DNA from 4 places in the Bradyrhizobium sp. BR 1433 genome. Region 1 is predicted to be linked to each of the others. Evidence: predicted binding sites of a transcription regulator. Region 1 holds the regulator's gene; each other region holds the start of a gene.
What was found. The regulator LexA, encoded in region 1, represses DNA repair genes until DNA is damaged. The targets are predictions, from matches to a motif close to TGTTCNNNNTGTGTTCNG.
Positions count from the first base shown of each region.

Region 2: a site for LexA is predicted at 2,163-2,180, ahead of recA (recombinase RecA). Genes of this name have one in related genera too.
Region 3: a site for LexA is predicted at 1,744-1,761, ahead of ACSKB9_RS24435 (YifB family Mg chelatase-like AAA ATPase). Genes of this name have one in related genera too.
Region 4: a site for LexA is predicted at 4,671-4,688, ahead of ACSKB9_RS38205 (ImuA family protein). Genes of this name have one in related genera too.

Region 1 covers NZ_JBPUGG010000001.1:833,043-840,484, reverse strand. The annotation lists gene ACSKB9_RS04170 (ComEC/Rec2 family competence protein) at 1-704, shown strand, start outside; gene ACSKB9_RS04165 (hypothetical protein) at 701-928, opposite strand; gene ACSKB9_RS04160 (hypothetical protein) at 1,074-1,502, opposite strand; gene lexA (transcriptional repressor LexA) at 1,759-2,463, opposite strand; gene ACSKB9_RS04150 (molybdopterin molybdotransferase MoeA) at 2,709-3,920, opposite strand; gene ACSKB9_RS04145 (HAD family hydrolase) at 3,940-4,572, opposite strand; gene ACSKB9_RS04140 (hypothetical protein) at 5,027-5,185, opposite strand; gene glyA (serine hydroxymethyltransferase) at 5,182-6,408, opposite strand; ZMP/ZTP riboswitch at 6,572-6,657, opposite strand; gene ACSKB9_RS04130 (response regulator) at 6,757-7,419, opposite strand; gene ACSKB9_RS04125 (histidine kinase) at 7,416-7,442, opposite strand, start outside.
Region 2 covers NZ_JBPUGG010000001.1:1,785,466-1,792,907, reverse strand. The annotation lists gene ACSKB9_RS09040 (hypothetical protein) at 636-875, opposite strand; gene ACSKB9_RS09035 (hypothetical protein) at 1,598-1,834, opposite strand; gene recA (recombinase RecA) at 2,283-3,371, shown strand; gene ACSKB9_RS09025 (hypothetical protein) at 3,709-4,587, shown strand; gene ACSKB9_RS09020 (acyl-CoA thioesterase) at 4,621-5,052, opposite strand; gene gcvP (aminomethyl-transferring glycine dehydrogenase) at 5,234-7,442, opposite strand, start outside.
Region 3 covers NZ_JBPUGG010000001.1:5,055,879-5,063,320, reverse strand. The annotation lists gene ACSKB9_RS24445 (TonB-dependent siderophore receptor) at 1-382, opposite strand, end outside; gene ACSKB9_RS24440 (TonB-dependent siderophore receptor) at 280-1,260, opposite strand; gene ACSKB9_RS24435 (YifB family Mg chelatase-like AAA ATPase) at 1,813-3,351, shown strand; gene ACSKB9_RS24430 (hypothetical protein) at 3,483-4,004, shown strand; partial or broken gene ACSKB9_RS24425 (response regulator) at 4,108-6,358, shown strand; partial or broken gene ACSKB9_RS24420 (IS4 family transposase) at 6,682-7,442, shown strand, end outside.
Region 4 covers NZ_JBPUGG010000001.1:7,948,931-7,956,372, forward strand. The annotation lists gene ACSKB9_RS38190 (LysR family transcriptional regulator) at 1-809, shown strand, start outside; gene ACSKB9_RS38195 (inorganic phosphate transporter) at 901-2,523, opposite strand; gene ACSKB9_RS38200 (UdgX family uracil-DNA binding protein) at 3,058-4,506, opposite strand; gene ACSKB9_RS38205 (ImuA family protein) at 4,834-5,667, shown strand; gene ACSKB9_RS38210 (Y-family DNA polymerase) at 5,558-7,207, shown strand; partial or broken gene ACSKB9_RS38215 (error-prone DNA polymerase) at 7,204-7,442, shown strand, end outside.

The DNA.
Region 1 (7,442 bases):
AATGGGTCGCCGCACTCCCGGGCGCGGTCGGCCGGATGGCGGCGTTCGGCGTCGGGCCGCTGATTGCAGCCAGTGCCGGCATCATCCTGCTCGGGCTGCTGCGCACGCCGCTGCGCTGGTCGGGCGCGGTGCTGCTGCTGATGGCTTCGGTCTGGGCGCTCAGGGTGCCGCAGCCGGACGTGCTGATCTCCGGCGACGGCCGCAACGTCGCGGTGCGTGGCGGCGACGGACGGCTGCATCTGATGCACAGCGCCAAGGATGCGTTCCTCGTCAAGGAGTGGCTGGCGGCGGACGCCGATGCGCGCACCGCCACCGATGTGTCGCTCGGCGAGGGCGTCTCCTGCGATGCCGGCGGCTGCGTGACCCAGGGACCCGGCGGCGCCTTCGTCGCGCTGACGACCCGGCCGGAGGCGCTGGCGGACGACTGCGAGCGCGCAGGCCTGATCGTGACGACGCGGCCGGCGCCGCAGGGCTGCGCGACATCGGTGATCGATGCCGAGCGGCTGCGCCGCCACGGCGCGCTGGTGCTGCGACGGAGCAGGGACGGCTACGTCGTCGATGCGGTCAAGCCCGGCGGGATCGACCGGCCGTGGTCGCCGGCGGTTCCCGGCGACGGCGAGAGCGAGACGACGCTACGCGCCCCCGCGCCGCGGCCTGCGGTGGATGCGACGCCGGCCGAGACCGATCTGCAGGGCGATGATTAGCCGTGGTCTGGCGAGGGGCCGCTCGGCAGCTCGAACAGGCCGAGATGATATTCGTCGGAGTCGGGGCCGGCGTCGGGCTTCTTGACGAGAGTGAAGGAAGCCTCGGGAAATTGCTCCCAGACTTTCAGGTCGTCGGCCGTTACTGTCAGCCAACCGAACCGGAACATATAGCGGCCCGGTTCCGTGACGCGTCCAGCCTTTTGCCATGTGACCTTATCGACCACCGCGCACGTCCTCCGTGCCCGATGATGCGCCAAGGCGCCGGCCGACGCAAATCTCCTTCTGCGCCCCGGAAGCGGGAGTCCGGGGTCGCCCGAAATTGCTTAGGTCATCCGCCGCCGAACAGCTCATTCCGCGGCGACGATGCGCTCAACCCAAAAACAGCGTTGCGAATGCGGAGGGCCGCCGCTCCACAACCTTCGGCTTCTGCTCGACCGGCGGATGCAGCGCCGGCAATTGCAGCACGCTGACGCGCTGTCCCTCGACCAGCTGGGTCACCAGCACATGGCTGCCGTCGGGGAATTCGACCGCGTCATGATGCCGATCGGGCACGTCGGGCTCGACTTCGTTGAACACGCCGACGCGATAGTTCAGCGTCTTGGTCCAGATCCAGCGGCTGTCGTAGCGAACGTTCTCGGCGAAAGCGAGTTCGGTGCCCGGCAGCATGCAGACCGCGACAGTGGGATCGTTCTCCGAAGCAAAGCCGCGGGTCGACGTGCCGCGGAACGTCGTCGTGATCAGCGTCTCTCCGACAATGGCGGGGCGCGATGCCACGGCGTGCAGACTATAGTCACACATCGGATGGCTCCTCATTTCGAGGTAGCGACCCGTGCCTCTCCTTGAGGCATTAGGGCCTCTACCAGAGTGGACGATAGCGAACGAGCGTCTGCTCGTTTCTGGGCGATTGTACGACTGGTTCGAGACCGCCCCGATCACAAACACGCGACGCTGCGCGAGAGGTATCGGAGCGCATCGGACAGGCCGTACGGTACGCTATCTTTCAAGGAACGATCCGACGTGTTGCTCGTTCCCGGCCGCCGCAAGTATTTGCAGTTCAGTATTTGCGATAAAGGCCGATCAGCTTGCCCTGGATGCGGACCCGGTTCGGCGGCAGGATGCGCACTTCATAGGCGGTGTTGGCCGGCTCGAGCGCGATCGATGCGCCGCGGCGGCGGAAGCGCTTCAGGGTGGCTTCCTCCTCGTCGATCAGCGCCACCACGATGTCGCCGGTATTGGCGACGTCGTTGCGCTGGATCAGTGCCATGTCGCCGTCGAGGATGCCGGCATCGACCATTGAGTCGCCGCGCACCTCGAGCGCATAGTGCTCGCCGGCGCCGAGCATGTCGGGCGGCACGCTGATGGTGTGGCTGCGGGTCTGCAGCGCCTCGATCGGCGTACCGGCGGCGATCCTGCCCATCACGGGGACCGCGACCGGACGGTTGCCGTCGTCCTCGGCAATCGGCGGCGTGCTGGCGCGCCGGCCGAGGGTGCCTTCGATGACGCTGGGCGTGAAGCCGCGGCGACCGTTGCCGCCGCCGGCCGAGAGTTCGGGCAGCTTGATGACCTCGATGGCGCGGGCGCGGTTCGGCAGGCGGCGGATGAAGCCGCGCTCCTCCAGCGCAGTGATCAGGCGGTGGATACCGGACTTCGAGCGCAGGTCGAGCGCATCCTTCATCTCGTCGAAGGAGGGCGGTACGCCGGCCTCTTTCAGACGTTCATTGATGAAACGCAGAAGTTCGTACTGTTTGCGCGTGAGCATCTCGAGTATTCCCCCGGTTGATAGCGTCGTTCGATTCCGAGAACTCTTCTGGTGGGGCCTGCAGGCGGGGCCTGACTTCAGAAGCTCGTGCTCGTTGCACCTGCTTCCACGCGGCTTCCCGATTGTAGACACCAGTACTCGAAACAAATCATGAACGGACACTATATGTTCGATATGTGTTCCGCAACCACTTAATTTCCGGTGAACGCGCTCGGGCGACGCACAATCGGCGCGGTGGGAAAGCCCTATTCGGGTAGCGTCAAGATCTCGCATTCGCTGCCTTCGACGGCCGCCGCCGCGAACGGCGGACGCACGAGAAGTGCCCGTGCCGCAGCGAGATTCCCGAGCAGCGACAAGTCCTGCTGTGTCACCGGCGTTGCGATCAGCGTGCCGTCCTCGCGCGCTTCGAGGCGCGCACGCAGATAGTCCTCGCGCTGGTCGTTGGCGGCGAGGTCGCGGCCGAGCAGGGCGCTCGCGCGGCGATGATGAATCACTTTCCGGCCGCTCAGCGCCCGAATCAACGGCACCAGGAACAGGAAGGCGCAGACATAGGACGACACCGGATTGCCGGGCAGGCCGATCACCCGCATCGCGCCGAGCCGGCCATGCATCATCGGCTTGCCGGGCCGCATCGCGATCCGCCAGAACGCCATCTCGACGCCCTCGGCTTCCAGCGACCGCTTGACGAGATCGTGGTCGCCGACCGAGGCGCCGCCTGTCGTGATGAGGACATCGGCGCGGGCCTCGCGTGCCCGGCGGATACCGGCCGTGGTCGCCTCTACCGTGTCGGCGGCAACGCCGAGGTCGATGGTCTCGGCGCCTTCGGCGCGCGCCAGCGCCCGCAGCGCGTAGCCGTTGGAATAGACGATCTGGCCGGGACCGGGCTGCGAGCCCGGCATCACCAGCTCGTCGCCGGTCGCCAGCACGGCGACCTTCGGGCGGCGGCGCACCGCAAGTTCCGGATAGTTCATGGCGGCCGCCAGCGACAGCGCGCGGTCGGACAGGCGGCTGCCACCGGCGAGCAGCACCTCGCCCTCACGGAAGTCGACCCCGGCCTGGCGGATGTGCCGCCCGACGTCGGCGGCCTCTGAGATCGTGATGTGGTCGCCGTCGACGGCGGTGTCCTCCTGGATGATCACAGCGTCGGCGCCATTGGGGATCACGCCGCCGGTGAAGATCCGCACCGCCTCGCCGGCGCCGACCGTCCGCTCGAACGGCCGGCCGGCGGCGACTTCGCCGATCACCTTGAGCCGGGCCTTTAGATCAGCCGCATCGGCGGCGCGCACCGCATAGCCGTCCATCGCCGACATCGGCTGCGGCGGCTGGGTGCGGAGCGCAGCGAGGTCGTGCGCAAGCGTGCGGTGGTAGGCGGCATCGAGCGCGACCATCTCCTCCGGCAGCGGTTCGGCGCCGGCGAGGACGGCGGACAGGGCATCGGCAACCGGCATCAGGGCCACGCTCAGAGCTCCTCAATTCCTAATGTTCAATACCAAGTGCGGTCAAAGCCCTTGCCACGTCATCCGTCGATGTCACGTGGATAGCATGAAGGCCGCGCGCCCGCGCACCTTCGATATTGGCGGCCAGGTCGTCGAAAAACAGGATCCGCGACGCCGGCACGCCGATGGCTTTTACCACATGATCATAGGCCTCGGCGTCGGGTTTGCGGAAGCCGATGCTCGAGGACAGGAAGACGTTGCGGAAATGGCTGAGCAGCTCGGCATGGGTGACCGAGAAATGCGCGACATGGGCCGGATTGGTGTTGGAGAAGGCGTAGAGCGGCATCCGCTTGGCGGCCGCCGCGAGTAGCGGGGCGATGCCCGGCATCTCGCCGGTGAAGATCGCATTCCAGCCTTCGAGAAACTGGGCGTCCGTGATGTTGATGCCGAGCGTCCGGCGCAGGCTTTCGAAGAACGCCGCGTCGTCGATCCGACCGATCTCGTGATGCTTGAAACTGTCGTCGACGACAAAGCGCGTGGCGAGCTCGGCGGGCGCACAGCCTGCATGCTGCGCCCAGTGCGCCACCACCTTGTCAAAGTTGATGTCGAGCACGACGCGGCCGATATCGAACAGCAGCACGTCGACGGAGTTGGGAGAGAATTGCGAGGTCATTGCGTGAAACCGTGTACGAGAATTGCGGGCAGGCGGCAATGTCCTCGATTTCAGTGGCGGGTGCGTGGATCGTGCGTGGCGTTGCATTCATCGCGAGACTGTTCCCGCGCACACCGTCGTCCCGGCGAAGGCCGGGACCCATAACCACCGCATTTGATCAGGAACGGGATCGTGGTCCCAGCGTCGCGCAACAATTGAGATTTGGGGTAATGGGTCCCGGCCTTCGCCGGGACGACGGCGGGTGTCGTCGCTTGTGCGTCAAACATCCGCATTCTCGCGACATGATCTGTCCGAGCCTTGCTCTTTTCACCCTATATTATTTTTGCTGCGGGGCTTGGCTTGCCGCGTCGGGCAACTCAGTGGCACGCACGCACGCGCTTTCAGCGCACCAAGCGACTTGATGCTTGCCGCGGCCTGACGCCCGCGGTGGCTTGGTGCCCGCCGGGCGTAGCTCTCACATCCTGGACAGCGCCAGGCCGAGGTAACCGATCAGCGCACCGGTGCTGAGAATGATGACGACGAGCGCCTGTTCCGAGCGTGCTTGCAAGGTTTTCCGGGTCACGGCGTTGGACGCTCCGTCTTCGAGATCATGCGGTCCAACGAACAGCATCAATTTCCGTTCCGGTCCTTCCCACGGGAACCTTCACGACCTGCCGAGTGACGCGACGAACGGAACGCGGGCCGGCCGCCTATGAGGGCGGCGCGATCCCCGGAACGGGGAAAGCGCAGGCACATCTCGACGCTGTTCGACCTCAATCGCTTGACGACCGCTGCATCTCCCTTCGACCGGAGGGACTCCGCAATGAATTCGGCGATCAGGCGCATTTCGGGCTCGCCCATGCCGCGCGTGGTCGCCGCCGGCGTCCCGAGGCGAATGCCGCTCGGCTTGAGCGGCGGACGCGGATCGTCGGGAATGATCTGCTTGTTTGCGGTGATCCCGACGGCGTCGAGGATGTTCTCGGCCGCGCCGCCGTCCAGGCCGACGCTGGCCACCGTATCCACGACCATCATGTGATTGTCGGTTCCGCCGGTGATCAACGTCATGCCGCGTTCCATCAACGCTTCGGCCAGGACCTTCGCGTTGCGCATGACCAGCCTTGCATAGGCGTGAAAATCGGGCGTCGAAGCCTTCTTCAGCGTGACCGCGGTTCCGGCCACAACGTTCATGTGCGGACCTCCCTGCAATCCCGGGAACACCGACGCGTCGATCTTGCCGGCGAACTCCCGGCGACAAAGAACGATGCCGCCGCGCGGCCCGCGAAGCGTCTTGTGCGATGTCGTCGTCATCACGTCGAAACCCGCATCGAGCGGATTGCGCAAGGCGTTGCCGGCGATCAGGCCGCCGTAATGGCTGACGTCCGCCATGGTCAGTGCACCCACCTCATCGGCGATGCTCTTGAAGGACGCATAATCCAGATCGCGCGGATAAGAGCTGTAGCCGCACAGCACCAGCTTCGGACGGACGTGCCCGGCCATGGCGCGGAGCTCATCGAAATCGATGGCGCCGCCGTTTGACGGCTGCGTCTTGTAGCGGGCGAAGTTGAAGAGCCGCCCCATGTGCGACACCGGCGCGCCATGGGTGAGATGGCCGCCGTGTGACAGGTCCATCGCCAAGATCGTATCGCCGGGCTGCAGCAGGCCGAGATACACGGCCTGGTTCATTGGCGACCCGGACAGAGGCTGAACGTTGGCATGTTCGGCGCGGAACAGCGCGCAAGCGCGCTGTCGGGCAAGGTTCTCTATCTGGTCGGTAAATTCCTGGCCGCCGTAATAGCGGCGTCCCGGATAACCCTCGGAATACTTGTTGGTGAACACCGATCCGAGCAGCTCGAGCACCTCGGGATAGGTGTAGTTCTCCGACGGAATCGAGCTCGACGCCGTCTTGCTGGCGGCGCTCCTCGCCCTCGAGCGCAAGGGCAACTTCCGAATCGTTGAGATGGAGTTCATTGCGGAATGACGGCATGGTCCGGGCTCCCTAAGACGCTGGATCATCAGCTGAACGGGTTGCCCAGGCGAACGGCGTTGGAACCCTTCGCGCTTCACCGTGGTCGATTCCACGTAAGCTCGCCAGTCGCGCGAGGGGCGAATGAGCCTGCGAAGCTCATCGCGAGCAAAAGGCTATCCAATCCCCGGCAGGCCCGCAAGGGTTGGTTGCTGGCGGTTGGTTGCTGGCGCCGCCGCGGGTCAGCGCTCGCCGAGATCAATCTGCGTCAGGATGCCTTGCCGCAGCGCGAGGCGGACCAACTCGATATCGGTGCCGACGCCGAGCTTGTCCTTGATCAGGGAATGCAGGTTCGCGACCGTCTTGGGGCTGAGGTGCAGCGCCGCGGCGATCTCCTCGGTGGTGTTTTCCGCGAGCAGCATCCGCAGCACCTCGAATTCCCGCGCGGTCAGGAGGTCGGCCGCCTTGGTCTCGCCGGCAAGGTGGCTGAGCGCGAGTTCGTGGTCGATGTCCGGGCTGATCGCGATCTTGCCTGACAGCGCATCCATCACGGCGTGCACCAGCGTCTCCGGCGGGCTGGTCTTGGTGACATAGCCGCTCGCGCCGGCGCGGATCGCCTGCACGGCAAAGGCCGCGTTCTGGTGCATGGTGAACACCAGGATTTTTGCGCGCCTGTCCCACTGCCGGAGGCGGCGGATGGCCTCGATGCCGCCGATGCCGGGCATCGACAGGTCCATGATGACGAGGTCGGGCCCGGTCTCCTTGTAGAGGCGATAGGCCTCGACACCGTCGGAGGCTTCGGCGACGACGCAGAGGCCCGGCTGCTTCTGCAGCATCGCCCGGTAGCCCTCCCGGACGACGGCGTGGTCGTCGACCAGCATGATGGTGCGCGCCGCGTGGCTCATGCCGCGCGCTCCACCGGTGCGGC
Region 2 (7,442 bases), 950 kb from region 1:
CATGGCCGGAACTTTGTTCTTGGCCGGAGAACTACGGAATTTTAAACGGCCCCAACAGGGGGCCGCCAACCCGTCCCGGAGGCGGGTTTTCCTCCAGCAGTCGGGGGGCTACCTGTCTGGCTGGGGGCCCCCAAATAAGGGCACTGCCGGGTCAATTGTTCCAGTAAACATTCCGCGAGAACAGATCGCGACCCGCAGGAAATTATGGGGCCAGAACATCTGAGGGCCTTCTCAGTAGTCCTACCGAGAACATCGGCTAACCCTTGGTTACGACGGGGTTAAACCCAAGCCGGGCCACTCGAAAAATCAAAGCAGGCCATTGTGGATGGAAACAGGCCGGCACCGGTCTGTTGGTGCTGTCCTAGTTAGGACACTCGCTTGGGGAAATCAGGACACTCATTCACTTATGCAAATGCCCTTCCGCGCCATGGAGGTTCTAGCTTGAGGTGGGGGTGTCCAGAATCTTTCCCTACCCCACGGGCGCTCCTCGGCCTCAGCCTCCCTGTCGGGTGCTGGGGCCGTTTGTTTATGTAGAATCCAGTTCGGCTGGGGCCGCAACACTCGGAGGGTCCCTGCCCAGTAGCGGCGCGGTGAGGCGGCCTCAGCGTTCGTTCCAACGCGCTGGGGCCGTTTCTTCAGGACACCTGATGCCGGCGCACTTCTCCGGCCGCCATGTTGAGAATTGGGATGTGATCGGCGGCCAGCTGTCGCTGAATGAGGCTAACAGCCCATCCCTCCGGGATTGCATCCAGCACTCGGTCAACGGCTTCTTCGCGCGAGGTCGCGGCGAGCCAGATTTGGACCTCGCCGTCATCGGTCGTCACCCGGACTAGATGAACCTCGGTCGCCTGTTGCATGAGCAATAAAAGCGGCATCGAGGGAATCGTTTCAAAAATCTTCGCTTAAGTTAAGCCTGGAACCGCAATTAGGGCGCTATCGCTGACATGCCTACTTTAATGCGGACACGAAGACCGTGGCGCAAGCTCTCTGTATGTTCAGGCTCAGTCACCACGACGGCGTCGAGTACGGCTTCATGGCGTTGGCGGCGATATCGTTCGTAGCGCTCATCGTAGGTATAGGCGCCCTGTTTATGTGATGAGCCTGTCATCTCATGGATGATCCAACCGCCTTGGCCTCAGCGTGTACCCCCTCGCTGGGGCCGTTCTTTGGGCCAAGAAAAATCCCGGCTCGCCGGGCTTCATAGTTCAAGCTGACCTGCGAGATAGCGCCGCTTCTCGACTGCCGCGATGTCGAGAGCCTTTCAGCACCTCATTCACGCGACCGGGATTCACGTCATATGTCGCAGCGATTCGACGGGAAGGGCCTGTAATGAAAGAGGCCGCCAAGTGAGGCGGCCTCTTTCTCACATGAATATTGCAATCGCAGCGATAGCAATGGGGCACAGCCCCAGCACCACAGTGCTCGCCCTAAAAAGTAGGTCATTGGTCATGACACAACCCCTGCGTGGGTTGAAATCTAACTCCGGATGACCACCAAACCAAAGTGCAGTTTGTGCCATGCTAGGAAATTAATCGTGCGCTAGATGAGATAATCGTGCGCTAAATGAGAATAGGCCGCCAACTGAGGTGAGGCGGCCTTACTCTGCCAGTTCGCTGCGGATGCGGTCCCGGTGCTGAACGTGCAGAACCTGGCACGAGTAGAAGTTATCCAGAAGCTTCTTCGCCTCCGTTAGGTCATGGCCATGACTGGCGAGGCCTTCAATCAGTTCCTCTTGCTCGGCAATGTGTCGTTCGCCTTGGGCAATATGCCGCTCGGCTTGCTCCAGATGGCGAAGCTGCATCTCGCGGTGCGCTATTGTGGAATGGTTCGGCATGGCCGCGCTCCCTTCCTATGCAGGCGGGAGCGCTCTCGGTCTCTCAGCCACCGACGCCTACGGGCAAAGCCTTGGCCGGTGAAAGCCTTGGCCGGTGATGGTAATATCGTATCACGTTCCATTGCTCCCGGTTCGTTCTCCCAAGATTAAATTCCCTGATCGCGGTCAAAGGCGGGACGGGGATAGAACATCTGGTGGGGTGCCTCGGTAGTCCTACTGAGAACATCGGCCAAGCTACGGTTTCCGTTCGCTTAATCGGAATTAGGACACTCTCAAAATCAAATGAGGACACGGGGGCTTAAATACGGCCAGCACTTGGTCTGCTCGAAAGAACATATTGCGAACTTAGAACAAACATGGTACGAGGTTCCAATCAGCAACGCATTCCACCCGATCTCATCGCCCGTTTTCCCGCTAGCGAATCCCCGCCATAAGGAGCACATCCCAAATGTCCGCCACCGCACTGCGTATCGTCGAAGGATCCTCCATGGACAAGTCCAAGGCCCTCTCAGCCGCGCTCTCCCAGATCGAGCGCCAGTTCGGCAAGGGCTCGGTGATGAAGCTCGGCAAGAACGACCGTTCGATGGATGTCGAGACGGTGTCGTCGGGGTCGCTCGGGCTCGATATCGCGCTCGGAGTCGGCGGTCTGCCGAAGGGGCGCGTCGTCGAAATCTACGGGCCGGAATCGTCGGGCAAGACCACGCTGGCGCTGCACACCGTGGCGGAAGGCCAGAAGAAGGGTGGCATCTGCGCCTTCATCGACGCTGAACATGCGCTCGACCCGGTCTATGCGCGCAAGCTCGGCGTCAATATCGACGAGCTCTTGATCTCGCAGCCGGACACCGGCGAGCAGGCGCTGGAGATTTGCGACACGCTGGTGCGCTCCGGCGCGGTCGACGTGCTGGTGGTCGATTCGGTTGCGGCGCTGGTGCCGAAGGCCGAGCTCGAGGGCGAGATGGGCGATGCGCTACCGGGTCTGCAGGCCCGCCTGATGAGCCAGGCGCTGCGCAAGCTCACCGCCTCGATCAACAAGTCGAACACGATGGTGATCTTCATCAACCAGATCCGCATGAAGATCGGTGTGATGTACGGTTCGCCGGAGACCACCACCGGCGGCAACGCGCTGAAATTCTACGCCTCGGTCCGCCTCGACATCCGCCGCATCGGCGCGATCAAGGAGCGCGACGAGGTGGTCGGCAACACCACCCGCGTCAAGGTGGTGAAGAACAAGCTGGCGCCGCCCTTCAAGCAGGTCGAGTTCGACATCATGTATGGCGAGGGCGTTTCCAAGATGGGCGAGATCCTCGACCTCGGCGTCAAGGCCGGCATCGTCGAGAAGTCCGGCGCCTGGTTCTCCTATGACAGCCAGCGGCTCGGCCAGGGTCGCGAGAATTCCAAGGCATTCCTGAAGTCGAATCCCGACATCACCGCCAAGATCGAAGCCGCGATCCGGCAGAACTCCGGCCTGATCTCCGAGCAGATCCTCGCCGGCACACCCGAACGCGACGCCGAGGGCGAGGAGCCGACGGAGGAGTAAGTCTCCGGCATGATCCGGAAAAGTGCGAAGCGGTTTTCCCTCGCGACAAACGCGGAACGCGTTTGCGCGGAGATCATGCTCAAACGAACACATGACTTCGCTGCAAGCGGGCGCTGAGGACGTTGAGTTGCCGACGTCTTCGGCGCCCGTTTGGTTTTGTGTGTCTTTTGTAAAGCAGTTGATCCTCAGCTTGCGGTGCTGATGCCATCCCGCGTAGCCGGAGAGCATCGTTACAAGTCTGATCCTGGCGACAAGTGAACTCGCGAGCTATCGCCTGAGGCAGGCGGGAAGGGCGGACATCGTCGTCGGGTTGAGGCCGCGCTTCGTTTGGGGGAAAATGCCCTCGTCGGATGACCTCACGACCCTGCTGGAACCGCGTTCCGCAAAGCACGTCGATTTCGACACGCACTGGCTCGACTTCGCCAGTTCAAGATGGACCGGCTCGATCGGCAGGGACATCGGTCTTGTCGAACTGTGTGAGCGTTGCGACAGCGTAGAGCTATGGGCTGATCCCCAGCCGAATGACCAGTTGGTGCTGGCCTGGTTGCTCGACGTGCTCCGCCCGCACCGCCACATCGTAGCGAAGCTCAAGCTGGTCCAGAACGATGTCGAGATCGGCAGGTACCGAGGCGAGAGCTTGGCGAAATGGCGATTGCCTGCACTTGCGGTGACCGATGATCGGCTGGAATTGGCCGGTCGCGCCTGGACTGCCTATCGCGCTCCGACGCCCGAGCCCTGTTTCGACCTTCTCATGCAGGATCTGTCGGCCATCCCGCAGCTCCGCGCGGCGCTGATTGCGTTGCTCGAGGAGCTACCCGGGCAAGACACCGGCCTCGGCGCGTCCGAACTGCGGATGCTGGATCTCGTTGCCGACGGCGAGACAAGCCCACAGGTCCGTTCAAGCGAGCTGAACAGGGAACGCGGCGTGTTCGATTTTCAGGAAGCGGAGCTGATCCTGGACCGGCTCGCCTATTGTCCATCACCGGTCCTGACCGGATTCCCCGCGGAGATCGAAGCGCCCGACGATCTGAAGGCCCGAAACAACCGACTCCTGCACAGTCGGCTGTCGCTCACCGATTTCGGCCAGGAAGTGTCGGATCGCGAGCTCGACTTCAGCCAATACAACACGATCCATCGCTGGTGGGGCGGCACCGAACTGACCAATGAGCGCCTGTGGCGCTGGGACGCCGAGAGCCGGGCCTTGGTTGCCCCGTAAGCCTGATCCGCACAACCTGTGTGCGCAATCAGCCTATGCCAGCGTCTTCTCCCGGCTTGCGATCAGTGCCCGCAAATCCTCGGTCACCGCGACCGACTGATGGGTCTTCTGATCGGTCGCGACCCAGATGATCTCGCCGGTGGCGCGCAAATCATCGGAGCCTTTGGCGAAGATCGCGAGCGCAAGATTGATCGAGGAGCGGCCGATCCGCGCGACGCGGACGCAGACCTCGATGTCCTCGTCGAACCGGATCGGCGCCTTGTACTCGACGACCGATTTCACGGTGTGGAAGTCGATGCCGGTCCGCGCCACCTCGCCGAGATAGTCGTAGCCGAGCGCGCGGAAATATTCGGTGATCGCGGTGTCGAAATAGGTGAGGTAGTGGGCGTTGAACACCACGGCCTGCGCGTCGACCTCCGAATAGCGGACGCGAAACGGGAAATGGAACCAGAATTCCTCGCGCATGTTTCCTCCTGCCGCGGGCGGCCCTCGCTATCGTTCGTCCCGCGGTTAGCAGGGACGTTACGATCGCTGGACCGTAGGATGGGTAGAGCGCAGCGAAACCCATCGTTCACGGAGCGTGATCAGCAGTGATGGGTTTCGCTGCGCTCTACCCATCCTACAACAATGGCTACGAGAAGGGCGCTTACTCAGCCGCCTGCGCGTAATCCTCGACCGGCGGGCACGAGCACACCAGGTTGCGGTCGCCGTAGACGTTGTCGACGCGGCCGACCGGGCTCCAGTATTTGTCGGACCGTGACACGCCGTCCGGGAAGCAGCCTTCGGCGCGGGTGTAGGCCCTGTTCCAGGCATCGTCGGCGATGTCGTGCACGGTATGCGGCGCGTGGCGCAGCGGCGAGGCCTCGACCTTCCAGCGGCCCTTCTCGATCTCGGCGATCTCGCCCCGGATCGCGATCATGGCGTCGCAGAAGCGGTCGATCTCGAACTTCGATTCCGATTCCGTCGGTTCGATCATCAGCGTGCCCGCCACCGGGAAGCTCATGGTCGGCGCGTGGAAGCCGTAATCGATCAGGCGTTTTGCGATGTCGTCGACGGTGACGCCGCTGGTCGTCTTCAGCGCCCGCGGATCGACGATGCACTCATGCGCAACGCGGCCGCGCTCGTTGCGGTACAGCACCGGGAAGTGCGGCTGCAGCCGCGCGGCGATGTAGTTGGCATTGAGGATCGCGATCTCGGTCGCCCGCGTCAGACCTTCGCCGCCCATCATCAGGATGTAGATGTAGGAGATGGTCAGGATCGACGCCGAGCCGAACGGTGCGGCCGACACCGCGCCGATCGCATGCGCCGTCGCTCCATCGGTCGCGGGATGGCCCGGCAGATAGGGCGCAAGATGCGCCTTCACGCCGATCGGGCCCATGCCGGGGCCGCCGCCGCCATGCGGAATGCAGAAGGTCTTGTGCAAATTGAGATGGCTGACATCGGCGCCGTAATCGCCGGGCCGCGACAGTCCGACCTGCGCGTTCATGTTGGCGCCGTCGAGATAGACCTGTCCGCCATGCGCATGCACGATGTCGCAGATCTCGCGGATATGCTCCTCGAACACGCCGTGGGTCGACGGATAGGTGATCATGACCGCGGCAAGGTTGGCGGAGTGCTTCTCCGCCTTGGCGCGGAGATCATTGACGTCGACGTCGCCGCGCGCATCGCACGCGACGACCACGACCTCCATGCCGACCATCGCGGCCGACGCCGGATTGGTGCCGTGCGCGGAGGAGGGGATCAGGCACACCTTGCGGTGCGGCTCGCCGCGCGCGAGGTGATAGCCGCGGATCGCCAGCAGCCCGGCATATTCGCCCTGCGCGCCGGAATTCGGCTGCAGCGAGACCGCGTCATAGCCGGTGATGTCGCACAGCCATTGCTCCAGCCGCTTGAACAGCGCGTGATAGCCCTTGGCCTGATCCGCGGGCGCGAACGGATGCAGATTGCCGAACGCCGGCCAGGTCAGCGGGATCATCTCGGTGGTGGCGTTGAGCTTCATCGTGCAGGAGCCGAGCGGGATCATCGCGCGGTCGAGCGCGAGGTCACGATCGCTGAGCTTGCGCATGTAGCGCAGCAGCTCGGTCTCGGAACGATGCGTATTGAACACCGGATGGCTGAGGAAGGCGCTGGTGCGCCGCAGCTCCTTCGGCAGCGCCTCGTGCGCGCCGGCCTCGATCTCGGCATAGCTGAGCTTGCCGCCGAACACGCGCCACACCGCCTCGACCGTCTCCGGCGTCGAGGTCTCGTCGAGCGCGATGCCGAGCGTGGTCGCGCCGATCCGCAGATTGATCCGCTCGGCCTGCGCGCGGGTGACGAGCTCGATCTGCTTGCTACCTGCCTCGACGGTCACGGTATCGAAGAACGCTTCGCTGGTCGGCGCAAAGCCGAGCTTGCGCAGGCCGGCGGCGAGCACGGTGGCGCGACGATGCACGCTGCGTGCGATATGGGTCAGGCCCTCGGGACCGTGATAGACCGCATACATCGAGGCGATCACGGCGAGCAGCACCTGCGCGGTGCAGATGTTGGAGGTCGCCTTCTCACGGCGGATGTGCTGCTCGCGGGTCTGCAGCGCGAGGCGATAGGCGGGCTGGCCACGCGAATCCACCGAGAGGCCGACGATGCGGCCGGGCAGCGAGCGCTTCAGCGTGTCGCGCACCGCCATATAGGCGGCGTGCGGTCCGCCATACCCCATCGGCACGCCGAACCGCTGCGCCGAACCGATCGCGATGTCGGCGCCGAGTTCGCCGGGCGAGGCGAGCAGCGTCAGCGACAGCAGGTCCGCCGCGACGATCGCAAGCGCGCCCTTGGCGCGCAGCGACGCGATGGCAGGCTTGAGGTCGCGTACTGCGCCCGAC
Region 3 (7,442 bases), 4.2 Mb from region 1:
CGAAGACGTTGAGCTTGCCGGTGCTGTAGCTCGAGGCCATGTCGCGGAACGAGGTGTTGCGGTAATCGACGCCGAACAGCGTCGTGTGGCTCAGCATGCCGGTGACGAACTTGCCCTGCAGCTGGTTGTCGACCGCGAAGGAATCGATCGTCGAACTGCCGCCGGCGCCGCCGCGCGACAGCAGGCCCGCAGCCTCGTCGGCGGCCGATGCATAGCCGGTGCCGTAGAAACTCTTCTGCTCGTTGTGCATCCACGAATAGCGCAGGTTCTGGCGGAACGTCAGCGCCTCGTTGAAGTCGTGCGACAGCATGTAGCCGACAGAGGATTGCTCGGTGTCGAACTGGTTGAAGCCGGGCTCGCCGACGAAGCGCGTGTTCGGAATGTAGCGGCCGTTGTTGGCCCAGACGGTGCCGGACGGCGGCAGGAATTGCAGGCCCAGCCGGGGCGTTCCTTCTGGTAGTTCGCGAGGAAGGTGATCGTGGTGTCCTCGTTCGGCTTCACGGTGACGGCGGGCGCGATGAAGACGCGATTGTCCTTGGTGTAGTCGACCTGAGTCTCACCATCGCGCGCGACGCCGGTCAGGCGCCACAGCACCGTTCCTTCCTTGTTGGCGCGGCCGCCGATATCGAACTCGCCCTGATAGCGGTTGAAGCTGCCGCCCGACAGCGACACTTCCCCGAACTCGCGCGCGGTCGGCAGCTTGCTGACATAGTCGAGGATGCCGCCGGTGCCGCTGCCGCCGAACATCGCCGAGGATGGCCCCTTCAGGACCTCGAGGCGCTCGGCCCCGTACGGATCGAGCCCGAGGAAGTGCACATAGTTGCTGCTCGGCAACCGCAGGCCGTCGAGGTAGAGGCCCGGCATCGTCATGTCGAAGCCGCGGATCTGCAGGCCGCCGAAGCGGGTGTCCGAGCCGCCATTCACGTCGCCGCTGACCCCTGCGGTGTAGCGCAATGCCGCGCCCACCGATTCCGCACCCTGGTTCCTGATCTGGTCCGTGGTGACGACCGAGATCGATTGCGGGATTTCGATCAGCGGCGTGTCGGTCTTGGTCGCCGTGCCCGAACGCGTGGCAACGAACCCGACCACCGGACCGCCGGCTCGCTCGCCGGCACCGGCACCGGATCGTGCCGCCGCTTGCGGCGTCGCCTGCTGGGATCGAGCCACGCGGTTGGCGCGGCTCGCGCGTGCGGTCACCGGACGACGAACCGGTTTTGCATTCGCAGTGATCGCGCGCTGCTGAGGCGCGTCCACGCTCACCGGCGGCAGTTCCGATTGCGCGTCGGCGCGTTCGGTCGTGACTCCTGCGGCAAGGACGGCGGCGGTACACAGACCGATCGTTCGCAGCGCTGGATGTTGACGGGTGGAATGCGAAGCAAGTCGATCGATCACGCGAAGGCGCCCCTGATATCAGCCTGGATGGATTTGTGATCCGGCTCTACAGCGCGGGGCTCGCGAGTACAGACCTCGGCAGTTGGAATAGATCGAGACTGCGCGCGCGATCAGTGTGCGAACACTGAAACAGCAAGGAAATCGACGACGCGCTGCGACAATAAGCGCGCGATGCTCGTCGTGCTGGAATGATTCTTGAAAATGATTCCTGCAGTTGTCGACGACGCGAGCTGTGTTCGATCGCGCGAGGTGCGCGTCATCGCGCGCGACGCCCGACGCCTCCGCGCCGGCCGGAAACGGATGCGCCGCGCGGTGAACTGGTACCGGGCGACCAGCCCTCGGCGCCGCGAATGTTCCTGTAATGTTCTTGCACTTGCCGCCCGGTTCCGCTACCTTCGATTGCGGAAGAATAGGGGCAGCATGGTCCAGCGCGTTTCCACCGTCGCATTCGAGGGGATCGAAGCCCGCGCGGTCGACGTGCAGGTGCAGGTCGCGCCGGGATTGCCGGCATTCGCGATCGTCGGCCTGCCCGACAAGGCGGTGTCGGAAGCCCGCGAACGCGTGCGTTCGGCGCTGATCGCCTCCGGCCTCGCGCTTCCCGCCCGCCGCATCACCGTCAACCTCGCACCCGCCGACCTGCCCAAGGAGGGGAGCCATTACGACCTGCCGATCGCGCTCGGCCTGATGGCGGCGATCGGCGCGATCCCGCCGGATGCGCTGAACGGCTTCACCGTGCTCGGCGAGCTCGGGCTCGACGGCTCGCTCGCGCCGGTGGCGGGCGTGCTGCCCGCGGCAATCGGCGCCAATTCGCGCGACGAGGGATTGATCTGCCCGGCCGCCTGCGGCTCGGAAGCCGCCTGGGCCAGTCCGGACATCCAGATCATCGCGGCACATTCGCTGATCCAGATCGCCAACCACTTCAAGGGCACGCAGGTGCTGTCGCGGCCGCAGCCGAAGGTGCACGAGCGCGAGGAAGCGCTGCTCGACCTGCGCGACATCAAGGGCCAAGAGAGCGCGAAACGCGCGCTCGAGATCGCCGCCGCCGGCGGCCATCATCTGCTGATGATGGGCTCGCCCGGCGCCGGCAAATCGATGCTGGCGGCGCGGCTGCCCTCGATCCTGCCGCCGCTGTCGCCGTCGGAGCTGCTCGAAGTCTCGATGATCGCCTCGGTTGCCGGCGAGATCCGCGACGGCGCCTTGACCGCGCGACGCCCGTTCCGCAGCCCGCATCATTCCGCCAGCATGGCGGCGCTGACCGGCGGCGGCGCGCGCGCCAAGCCGGGCGAGATCTCGCTGGCGCATCAGGGCGTGCTGTTCCTCGACGAATTGCCGGAGTTCGATCCGCGCGTGCTGGATTCGCTGCGTCAGCCGCTGGAGAACGGCGAGGTATCGGTGAGCCGGGCCAACCACCGCGTCACCTATCCGGCGCGCTTCATGCTGGTCGCGGCCATGAACCCGTGCCGTTGCGGCCATGCCTATGAGCCCGGCTATTCCTGCAAGCGCGGCCGGCTCGACCGCTGCACCGCCGACTACCAGATGCGGATCTCCGGCCCGCTGATGGATCGCATCGATCTCAGGATCGAGGTGCCCGCTGTCACCGCGGCTGATCTGATCCTGCCGCCGCCGGCGGAGGGATCGGCCGAGGTTGCCGCCCGCGTCGCGGGCGCGCGCGACATCCAGCTCGCGCGCTATGCGGCAGCCGGCATGCCGCATGTCCGCACCAATGCGGAAGCCCCGAGCTCGCTGCTCGAGACCATCGCGCAGCCCGACGCGCACGGGCAGAAGCTGCTGCGCGAGGCCGCCGACACCATGCACCTCACCGCGCGCGGCTATCACCGCGTGCTGCGGGTGGCGCGCACGCTTGCCGATCTCGACGGCGCCGAGACGATCGGCCGGCTGCATCTTGCCGAAGCGCTGTCCTATCGTGCATTGGCCGACGATCTGCGCCGCGCCGCCTGATCCGAACCGCAGCCATGACCCGGTTCGTGCCGCGATGCCCCGCGTCAACGCCGCGGTAACGAGTTTTGTTTACGCTCCGCAAACCATAAGCACCGCGATCGGCGGCAAGCTTGGGTCGAGCGAGTTGTGTCATGTTGCGTTTGAAGATTTTGACCTCGGTGGTCCCCCTTGCCGTGGCCGCGGTCCTTGCCCGCGCCGAATTCCTGCCGGGCCCGCGGCCCTGCATCGAGGTGGGCGGCGCCACGATGCAGATCGCATCGATCCCCTGGCTGGCGCAGCTTCACGTCAGCTTCACTGACGACCTCAGCCAGGCCACCGTCCGGGTCCAGATCGCCGACAGCGCCGACGCCGCCGACTTCACCGTGATCGACGACATCGACGACGCCGAGGCCGGCGCCTGCGAGAGCGGCGCGACGGCGCAGCTGATCGGGATTTCCGGCGATGCCTCGGCAACCGGCCCCGTCATCTATCTGACGCGTGATGCTGGCCCGTCCGACTACCGTGTCTTCGTGCAGTCGAAGACGTTCTCGGTGCTGGACGCCGCGGCCTTGATCGTCAGCGCCCGCGGCGGACACCGCCGACTTGAAGCCGCATCGCCCGCGCCTGACACGCGCGTCCCGAACCGGGTCATGGCGGAGTTAACCCCCCGCTAACCCTGTTCTGAGGGCAGCGCGAAATGGCCACCAATTTCAAGCACTTTGCAAGCTGGCCGACGCATCGTCAGCGCCAGATCAAGCTGTTTCAGGGTCACCATTGATGGGGCGTTTCTTCCGGATCAAGTTGCGCCTTCGCCGCTTCCTCCGGCGCCATTCCTGGCTCGCGACGATCGTGCGCTCGTTCACGATCTTCTCCGTCGCGTTCGGCAGCGCCTTCGGGTTCATTTCGGGCGCGCTCTCGCAACAGAGCGGCTACGATCCCAATGCATTCGCGATCGGGGTCAGCTTCCTGTTCGCGCTCGCCTGCCTTTGGATCGTGACGCTCGGCATCCGCCTGCGGCTGATGCGCAAGCGGCTGCGCACCATCGCCATGCACAATGAAGCGATGGCCGACCGCAACTGGGAACTGCAGGAGGCCGAGCAGCGCGCCTCTACCCTGTTCGAGGCGCAGGACGATTTGATCGTGCTGCGCGACCTCGACGGGCTCATCACCTATGCCAACGATGCCTATTGCGAGCTGGCGCAGAGGCCCCGCAGCGAATTGATCGGCAGCACCGCAACGCTGAAGGTGCTCGAACAAGGCGACACCGCGCTCGAATCCAACGGCACGCGGGTCTACGACCAGAAGATCGAGGGACCGCTCGGACCGCGCTGGATCGCCTGGCGTGAAGGCCTCGTGCGCAACGATGCCGGCGCGCCTGCAGAGATGCAGAGCGTCGGCCGCGACGTCACCGACCGCACCGAGAGCGAGCACGCGCTCGCCGAAGCGCGCGATCAGGCCGACGCCGCCAACCGCGCCAAGTCGCGCTTCCTTGCGATGGCGAGCCACGAGATCCGCACTCCGCTCAACGGAATCATCGGCATGAGTGGATTGCTGATGGATACGCAGCTGACGTTGGAGCAGATGACCTACGTCAAGGCGGTCAAGACATCGGGCGACGCGCTGCTCGCGCTGATCGAGGAGCTGCTCGACTATTCCAAGATCGAGGCCGGCAAGATCGATCTCGAACACCGCGCGTTCGCGCTGTCCGGCCTGATCGAGGACATCACCGAGCTGCTGGCGCCGCGCGCGCAGACCAAGGGCATCGAGATCGCCGCCTATGTCGACGAACGGCTACCGATGCAGGTGACCGGCGACGCCGCGCGGCTGCGTCAGGTGCTGCTCAATCTCGCCGGCAACGCCATCAAGTTCACCGCGACCGGTGGCGTGGCGCTGATCGTCGAGCCCGGCATCTGGCCGAACGAGATCAGCTTCCTGGTTCGCGACACCGGCATCGGCATCGCGCCGGAAGCGCAGCAGCGTATTTTCCGGGAGTTCGAGCAGGCCGACGACCGGATCGCGCGCAGCTATGGCGGCACCGGCCTCGGCCTCTCGATCAGCGATCGCATCGTCAAGCGGATGGGCGGCCGCATCACGCTTGCAAGCACGCCGGGCGCAGGCTCGACCTTCGAGGTGTCGATCCCGCTCGTCGCCTCCGATACCGGCGAGGTCAACGGCTTCGCCGCGCCCGACTTGACGGGACAGTCGATCATGCTGGTGGCGCCGCACAGCATCGAGGTCTCGCTGATCTCGCGGCGGTTGCAGCGCTGGGGCGCACAGACCTGCATCGTGTCGGATGCCAACGTCGCCGAGGCGCTGCTGCCGGAGCGGAGCTGGCATGCGGTGCTGATCGACCACACGCTCGGCACGCCGGCGATGGAGGCGTTTGCCGACGCCGCCCGCCTCCATGCAACCCATCGCATCGTAATGTTCACGCCGGCGACGCGGCAGGACCTTTCGGCTTCCGAGTCAGCCATGTTCACCGGTTACCTGGTGAAGCCATTGCGCGCGTCGTCGCTCGCCGCGCGCCTGACCGCATCGCCGGAAGTCGCTGCGCCGAGCCTTGCGATCGAGGCGGCCGCCGAGTTCCGCGCCCGCTGCGCTTGCATCCGCGCTGCCGGACAAGGGGTTCTCGATCCTGGTCGCCGAGGACAATGAGATCAACGCGCTGTTGATGCGCTCGCTGCTCACCCGGCTCGGCCACAACGTGGTCATCACCACCAATGGTGAGCAGGCGATGAAGTCCTGGCTGTCGGCGACCTCAGCCGGCACGCCCTATGATCTCGTGCTGATGGACATCCAGATGCCGCGCCTCAACGGCATCGAGACCACCAAGCAGATCCGCACCCATGAAGCGGCACAATCCGTCCGCCGGACCCCGATACTGGCACTGACGGCAAATACGCTGGTGGAAGACCGCTACGCCTGCTTCGAAGCCGGCATGGACGGTTTTCTGATCAAGCCGCTCGACCGCGAAAAGCTGGAAGAAGCGCTCGCGGGCCTCGCCGCCGCGCGGCACATTGCGGCGTAGCAGCCAAAACCTCAGTGTCGTCCCTGCGCAAGCAGGGACCCATAACCACCGAAGCCAGTTTTGCGCCCGCTGGGGCTACAGCGCTGCAATCACAGGTACCGGTGGCTATGGGTCCCCGCGTTCGCGCTAGTGCATGCACACATCTGATGCGACCGATTGACTCGGGTAGCAAGGCTGGGATTCCAGAATCGGCGATCCATGTGATTCCTATTGCGGCACTTCGGTTTGGGTGGAGGTGCCGGCATGTTGTCGCGGATTGACTGGACGTTGGGCCGGTTCGGGGATCGTCGCCTCGATAAAGGGGGGCGACGCTTGTCGGACGCATGGTTGCGGGCAAGGATGTGTGCCTGCGGCGGCTTTCCCGAGGGGATCGTGCGCTGGAAGTGCGGTTCAACCGCTTTCTGGGCCATGACAAGGTGACAACGGAGCGGATCATCGAAAGCTGGAGCGAAAGCACGGTTGCGGCGGTGAGAGGCCGCCATGTGCTGGCGATCCAGGACACCAGCGAGATCCACTTCAACACCACCGCACGACGCCGACGCGGGCTGGGAGAAATCGGCAAGGGCAATAATCACGGCGTGCTGCTGCACCCGCTGCTGGCGGTGGATGCGGACAATGGCACTTGTCTGGGACTTCTGAGCGGCGAGGTGTGGACGCGTGAGGGCCGCCGGACCGTCTCGCATGACAGCCGCGACCTGTCAGACAAGGAATCGCAGCGCTGGCTCACCACAGCCCTTGCGGCCAAGCCGCTGCTCGCGGGCGCCGCAATGGTGACCCTGCTTGGTGACCGCGAGAGCGATATTTTTGCTCTTTATGCCGGCGCGGCCGAGCAAAACCACCACGTGATCGCTCGCAGCATGCATGATCGCAAGTTGGCCGACGCGACGGGTCTGTACGTGGCCATCGATGCCATGGCGCCGGTGCAGCGGCGCACCGTCCAATTGCCCGCACGTGCGCAACGGCCTGCGCGTCAGGCGGACCTCGAACTTCGCTTCGGCGCGATCGAGCTTGCCCGACCTCAGAGCAAGTTCCTGCGAAACTTGCCGAAAAGCCTGCCGCTCGCCATCGTTGACGTCCGCGAGAT
Region 4 (7,442 bases), 7.1 Mb from region 1:
TCGACGTCAATCAGTCCACCATCAGCTATGCGATCGAGCGGCTGCGCGGCGCGCTGCATGACCCGCTGTTCGTCCGCAGCGGCAATGGCGTGACGGCGAGCGAACGCTGCGCGGCGCTGGTCGCCTGGGCGCGAGAGATGATCGGCGAAATTGACGGGCTTGCCTCACCGGCGGAGTTCGATCCGGCGACGGCGCAGGGCAGCGTGACGATCTCCTGCAACTATCACGAACGCCAGACCCTGATCCCGCAGTTCAGCACGCGGCTGCGCGCCGGCGCGCCGCGGGTCCGTCTCGTCCTGCTCGATGCCGCGGGCCACGGCAATGTCCATCTCAAGCAGAACCAGTGCGACATCGTGCTTGGTCCGGTCGGCATCGCCGGCGAAGGCTTCTTCCGTCGCCATATCCTCGCCGATCACTATGTCTGCGTGATGGATCCGGCCAATCCGCTCGCGCGCGGCCGGATCGCGCTGTCGGCCTATGCCAGGGCCGAGCATGTCTTCATCACCCACAGCGGTGAGTGGCAGCCGCTCTATCTCGCGGCGCTGAGGGCGAGGAAGATCGAGATCGAGCCAGTGGTCAGCCTGCCCAACCACGACAGTCTGGAGCGCATCATCACAGGCACCAGGCTCGTCGCGACTATCCCGCATCATCTGGCGCGGGCGATGCGCGGCGGCCTCCATGTCGCTGCGCTGCCGTTCCGCGTGCCGATCTCGATCGACATGCACTGGGGCGCCAGGACGGCCAAATCCGGCTTGCACAAATGGGCGCGCGGCCTGCTGGCCGAGGTTGCGAAGGCCTGCGCCGCCTGAGCAAGGAGCCGGGCTGCAGGTCCAAAGCAAAAGGCCCGCACCGGAGTGCGGGCCTTTGTCCGGCGCGTTGCTGCGCCGAAAGCGTGGGGCGTCAGAACAGGTGGTAGAACACGTAGTACAGAACGCCCGAGATGATCATCGCCGCCGGCAGCGTCAGCACCCAGGCCATCGCGATGTTGCGGATCGTGGCCCATTGCAGGCCGGAGCCGTTGGCGGCCATGGTGCCGGCGATGCCTGACGACAGCACGTGCGTGGTCGAGACCGGCAGGCCGTAGCCGTCGGCCGCCGCGATCGTCGCGGCCGCCGTGATCTCGGCGCAGGCGCCCTGCGCGTAGGTCAGGTGGGTCTTGCCGATCTTCTCGCCGACGGTGACGACGATACGCTTCCAGCCGACCATGGTGCCGAGGCCGAGCGCGATGGCGACGGCGAACTTCACCCAGCTCGGGATGAACTTCGTCGCGGCATCGAGCGAGCCCTTGTACGCGTTCAGCGTGGCGATGTCGGCAGCGGTCAGCTCGGCTTCCTTGTCCTTCATCAGGAAACGGATCGCCTCGGACGCCAGGTACATGTCGTTACGGGTGTTGCCGACCGCGTCAGCCGGGAACTTGGCCAGCGATCCATACTGGGCAACCTGTTGGCCGATGTCGCGCACCAGCACCGCAAGCGACGGAAAGGTGCCTTCGTTGATCTGGTGCTGCGCGACATAGTTGGTCACAGCCGGGCGCGGATTGCCGATCACGTTGTAACCGGCGGCCTTGCCTTCGATGACCTTGCTGGCCGCGGTCGAGTGCGCCGTGAACAGCTCGATCTGGCTCGAGGGCATCGCGCGGTTCAGCGCATAGGCGGTCGGCACGGTGCCGATCAGGATCAGCATGATCAGGCCCATGCCCTTCTGACCGTCATTGGAGCCGTGGAAGAAGCTGACCAGCGTGCAGGTCAGGATCAGGATGCCGCGGATCCACCACGGCGGCGGCTGGTCGCCGACCGGTTCGCCGAACAGCGCCGGCGTCGCGCGCTGCAGCGCGATCTTGAGGAGGTAGAGCAGGCCGGCGGCGAGCGCGAAGCCGAACAGCGGCGACAGCAGCAGCGCCTTCGCGATGTTGGTCGCCTGCGACCAGTCGACACCCGAGGTGCCATCACGGCCGCGCAGCAGCGCGTTGGTGATGCCGACGCCCATGATCGAACCGATCAGGGTGTGCGAGCTCGAGGCCGGCAGGCCGAGCCACCAGGTGCCGAGATTCCAGATGATGGCGGCGATCAAGAGCGCGAACACCATGGCAAAGCCGGCACTGCTGCCGACCTGCAGGATCAGCTCGACCGGAAGCAGCGAGACGATGCCGAACGCGACGGCGCCGCTGGAGAGCAGCACGCCGATCAGGTTGAACATGCCCGACCACACCACGGCGACATGCGCCGGCAGCGAGCGGGTGTAGATCACGGTGGCGACCGCGTTCGCGGTGTCATGGAAGCCGTTGACGAATTCGAAGCCGAGCGCGATCAGCAGCGCGACGAACAGCAGGATATACGGCAGGAACGAGGTGATGCGCGTGCCGGTGGCGTCGACATCGACATAGATGCTGTAGGCAACGAACAGCAGCGCGGCCGCAACCACGCCCAAATAGATAACCCCGGTGAGAGGATGAAAGCCCTTGTCGAGGTCCGGACCCTTTTTCAGGGCGGGCTCGATCGAGCCGGGTAACGCCATATCGCTCATGGTAAACTCCTGTCCCAATGCTCCCGATTTTGATCGATGCATATGACAAGCAATTGAAATCCGGCCCGCGAGCCGCGCCGGTCTCCCGTGGCGGTGGACATCGAGCCGAAGTTTTGTGCAACGCATTGAGCGCGCACGTGGCTTCGCGGCCTCGTGGCAATCTTCAGCAACAAGGGATCGCTGATCGCGACGGAAAGCTGCGGCCTGCGTTTCGCAGGACGAGACAATGTGCGGACGGCATCACACCGGCATCCGGCCGGCCGGGCAGCCGGAGAATTCGGCGGACGCCTGCGAGTGAAAGGTTGCGAAATGAGGGAGGGGGATTGAGAGATGAGGTGGCGCGCCGCACGATCGGGGCTAGCAAACCGCGCAGCGCGCCCGCCTCAGGGTACGTCATGGCGTGAACATGACGCCCGATACCTGCGGAACACGCCACCTTACCACGGATCAATTCAAGGTTGTAGGTATTTGTCCGCAGCTTAGAACAATTTCTCGTTGCGATGTGGTTCTTCGGTTCCGTCGATTTTGCGGAACTCACGCTGCGTCGGCTGATCTGCGCAACTGGTGTGCGGCGATTTTCAGATCGTCGATAAAGCGCTGATATTCCAGCGCCTTGGCTTTTTCATCCGGCAGCCGCAACAGATAGGATGGGTGCACGGTGACGAGCACCTTGGTTCCGTCGTGGTCGATCAGATGGCCGCGGTTCTTGTTGATCGGCGTGATCTTGCCGAGCACGCTCTGCGCGGCGGTGGCGCCGAGTGCCATCACGAGGTCCGGCTTGATGGTGGCGAGCTCGCGCTCGTACCATTGGCGGCAGGCGCGGATCTCCGGTGTGCTCGGCTTCTGGTGCAGCCGGATCTTGCCGCGCGGCACGAATTTGAAGTGCTTCACCGCGTTGGTGACATAGACCTTGCGGCGATCGATGCCGGCTTCCTGCAGCGCGCGATCGAGCATCTGGCCGGCCGGTCCGACGAAGGGGTGGCCTGCGAGATCTTCCTTGTCGCCGGGCTGCTCGCCGACCAGCATCAGCGTTGCGCTCTGCGGTCCCTCGCCGAACACGGTCTGGGTTGCGTCTTTCCATAGCGGGCAGGCGCGGCAATCGGCGGCCTCCTCGCGCAAGGCCGCGATCGTGTCGTGAGCTTGCCTGTCTTGAACTTGCTTGCCTTGAACTTGCTTGCGGGGCATCGGCGTATCCTGCCGCTTCTGCGGCTCGGCCGCCTTGCGTGCGATGAAGGGGCCGCTGGTCATGCGCATTGCGTCTTCGATCAGGGGTTTAATGATCGAGTCCTCGGGCAGGTTCCTCCAATAGGCTTGCGGCATCTCCATCACTTTCAGCCGTGCGGGATTGAAGCGGCCGTTGTCGTGACGCCGCCAGGCCTCCTCGAGCCGGTCCTCGGTCGGCACTTCGGATTTGGCGACGCCCGGCGTGATCGAGATCGCGTGCCCGTCCCAATGTGCGCAGACGTCGGGGGTCAGGATCGACCACGGCATGTCGGCGAAGCGGCCGGCGAAGAACGGCGCGGCAAGCTCGACGATGTGATGCTCCGGCTCGAACCATGCGACGTAATGCGCCGTCCGCTCGCGGCCGATCTCGCGGAAGCGCAGATGCGCATGCATCCTGTCGATATCGACATAGACCGCGCGCGCCATCGCGTGGACCTCGGCGATATCGGGATCATCGGTCGCACTGAGCAGATCGTGACGGCTGCGCAGCCGCCACAGCAGGCGATAGAGCAGGGCAAAGCGTTCGTCACTGCGATGCAGGATCGCGGCCTTTGCGAGCTCGACGAATTTGGCCGACACATTGAACCGCGCCTGCGGCGTATCCGGCAATTCATTCATGCAGGATGCCGACGACAATTCGTCGTCGCTGCGTACGGTCCATGTGATCTCTGCGGGCTTCACATCGTTCAGCGCCAATCGCCGCGCGGCCTTGCGCCAGCCCTCGAAATCGGTGTCGTTGTCGAGCACGATGATGCGCATGCGATTGCTCCGTTTCCGTCACGCGCCATTTTCGGGGCTGCGTGGCTAACACTGCGGAAGATCAGGGCCCGTCCGGTTCGGCGGCTGCTGATCCCATTGATTCCACTCATGAATCAATGAGCTCACCAATCCGATTGACTCTGCGGGCCCTGTTAGCTTTATATTAGAACATATCATGAACAAATGAGCCAGTCCCTGGTTCTCTGTTCAGACCAGTGACGGCCTCAAATTTTGGTTGGAAGGAGCGGCGCATATGCCGGAGCGCGATCAGCAAAAGTGGTCGCCGGTTTTGCGTCCGATCGCGCTCCTCTTTTTTAAGAAAGGCGCATGATCTTGTCGCCAAACCGCTCACACTTTGGCGGATCATGCGCCGCCGCACGCATGGGTACGCTTGCGTCTCTGCGCGGCAGCATCGCGCGCATCGAGGCGCCATCGGATGCGGCGATGCCGAACCGAGTCGCGCTCGGACACGCCGGCGCGGATGCGATGCTGCGCGGCGGGCTTGCGCCGGCGGCATTGCACGAGGTGTTCGCGGCCGGCCATCAAGGCGGCGCGGCGACCGGCTTCATTGCGGGGCTCGCCGGACGGCTGTCGGCACGCAAGCCGCTGGTCTGGGTGCGGCAGGATTTTTCCGATCGCGAAAACGGCGCGCTATCGATGCGCGGGCTTGCCGAGCTCGGCCTCGATCCGCGCCTCTTGGTCACGGTGCGCGCTGCCGATGTCGATAGCGGCCTGCGCGCCGCGGCCGACGCGCTCGCCTGCGATGCGCTCGGCGCGGTCGTGCTCGAGGTCTGGGGCCAGGCGCGCCAGCTCGATCTCGTCGCCAGCCGCAAATTGACCCTGGCCGCGCAGGCCTCCGGCGTCACCGCGCTGGTGCTGCGGATCGCGACAACCCCGATCCCCTCGACCGCGGAGACGCGCTGGATCGTGCGCGCGGCGCATTCGCCGCCGGGCAATGCCGCGAGCGTGTGGGGCGCGCCGCGCTTCGAGGCCGAACTCGTGCGCAATCGTCATGGCCCGGTCGGGCGATGGATCATGGAATGGAAATGTGATGAGTGCCAATTCAGTGAACCGTCGGCGTATCCTCAGCCTGTGGCTGCCACGCCTGCCCATCGACCGCATCAAGCGCAAGCTCGCGCAGGACATCGCCTCGCAAGTTGATGCACGGGAGGTGGCAGGGCTCCCTCTCCCGCAAGCGGGAGAGGCGAAGAAAGCAGAACTCCCCAGCGTCGTCGTCACAAAAGACCACAACGCGATCCTGCTGCATGCCGTCGACGAGGCCGCGGTGCGCGCCGGGCTGTCGATCGGGCTGCCGCTCGCCAATGCGCGGGCGATCTGTCCGGAGCTCACGGTCTATGATGCCGATCCCGCTGCCGATCTGAAGACGCTGAACGACATCGCCGACTGGTGCGATCGCTTCACGCCGCTGGTCGCGCTCGATCTGCCTTACGGGTTGTTTCTCGACATCACCGGCTGCGCGCATCTGTTCGGCGGCGAGCGCGTGCTGCTGCAGACCGTGACGGGGGCGCTGAGCCGGCGCGGCTTTGCCGTCAGCGCGGCGATTGCCGGCACCTCGATCGCGGCGCGTACGCTGACGCGCACCGCCTCGGGCAGGATTGTCGCCGATGGCGAGGAAGCGGCGGCGGTCGGCCCGCTGCCGGTGTCGGCGCTCGGTGCCAATGCCGCTGTCACCACCGGCCTGCGCCGCGCCGGCTTGAAGACCATCGGCGATGTTGCCTCGCGCGCGCCGCATGAAATCTCGGCGCGGTTCGGTGCGGCCTTCACCACCTTGCTCGGCCACGCGCTCGGGCAGGGCGATGCCCCGATCAGCCCGCGCAAGCCGCTGCCCGATTACATCGTCGAGAAGCGTTTCCCCGAGCCGATCGCGACCGACACCGTGATCGCGCTGACGCTCTCAAGCCTCGCCAAGATGCTGGTTGCGGCGATGGACAAGCAGGGCAAGGGCGCCCGGCAGCTGAAGGCGAGCTTCTTCCGCACCGACGGCGCGGTGCGCGCGATCATGGTCGAGACCGGGCGTCCGGTGACGCGGCCCGAGATGATCGATCGCCTGTTCCGCGAGCGGCTCGATACGCTGAACGATCCGCTCGATCCCGGCTTCGGCTTCGATCTCATTCGCCTCGCCGCCGGCCGCACCGAGATTGTGGTGCAGCAGCAGCGCGATCTCGACGCCACCATACACGACAATGACGAGCTCTCGGTGCTGATCGATCGCATCGCCGCCCGCATCGGCGGAAAACGCGTCGTCGTGCATCTGCCGCTGGAGAGCCACATCCCCGAACGATCGGCGCTCGCGCTGCCGGCGCAGCATCATCTGGCCGCGGCCAGCGCCGCCGCCTGGCCGGAGCACGTTGCGAGCGAACCACCGCTGCGTCCCTTGCGGCTATTCGAGCAGCCCGAACCGATCAAGGTGCCGTTCGCGACCGTGCCCGACGGTCCGCCGCATCAATTCACCTGGCGGCGCGCGCAGCACGAGGTGGTGCGGGTCGAGGGCCCCGAGCGCATCGCGATGGAATGGTGGAAGCAGGACGGCGCGTCGCTGACGCGCGATTATTTCCGCGTCGAGGATGCCGAAGGCCAGCGCTTCTGGATCTTTCGCGACGGTCTCTACGAGAGCGAGCTGCGCGACGAGGAGGGCAAGCCCGTTCCGGCCAACTGGTATGTGCATGGGCTGTTCGCATGAGCGCACCTCCACCTGATTATGCCGAGATCGGCATCACCAGCAATTTCTCCTTCCTGCGCGGCGGTTCCGATCCGCGCGCCTATGTGCATCAGGCGAGCGAACTCGGGATTCCCGTGATCGGGCTCGCCGATCACAACACGCTGGCCGGCGTGGTGCGCGCCTGGAAGGAGCTCGACAGCGAGAAGGTTGCCCATCCGCCAAAGCTTTTGATCGGCGCCCGCATCGTCTTCATCGA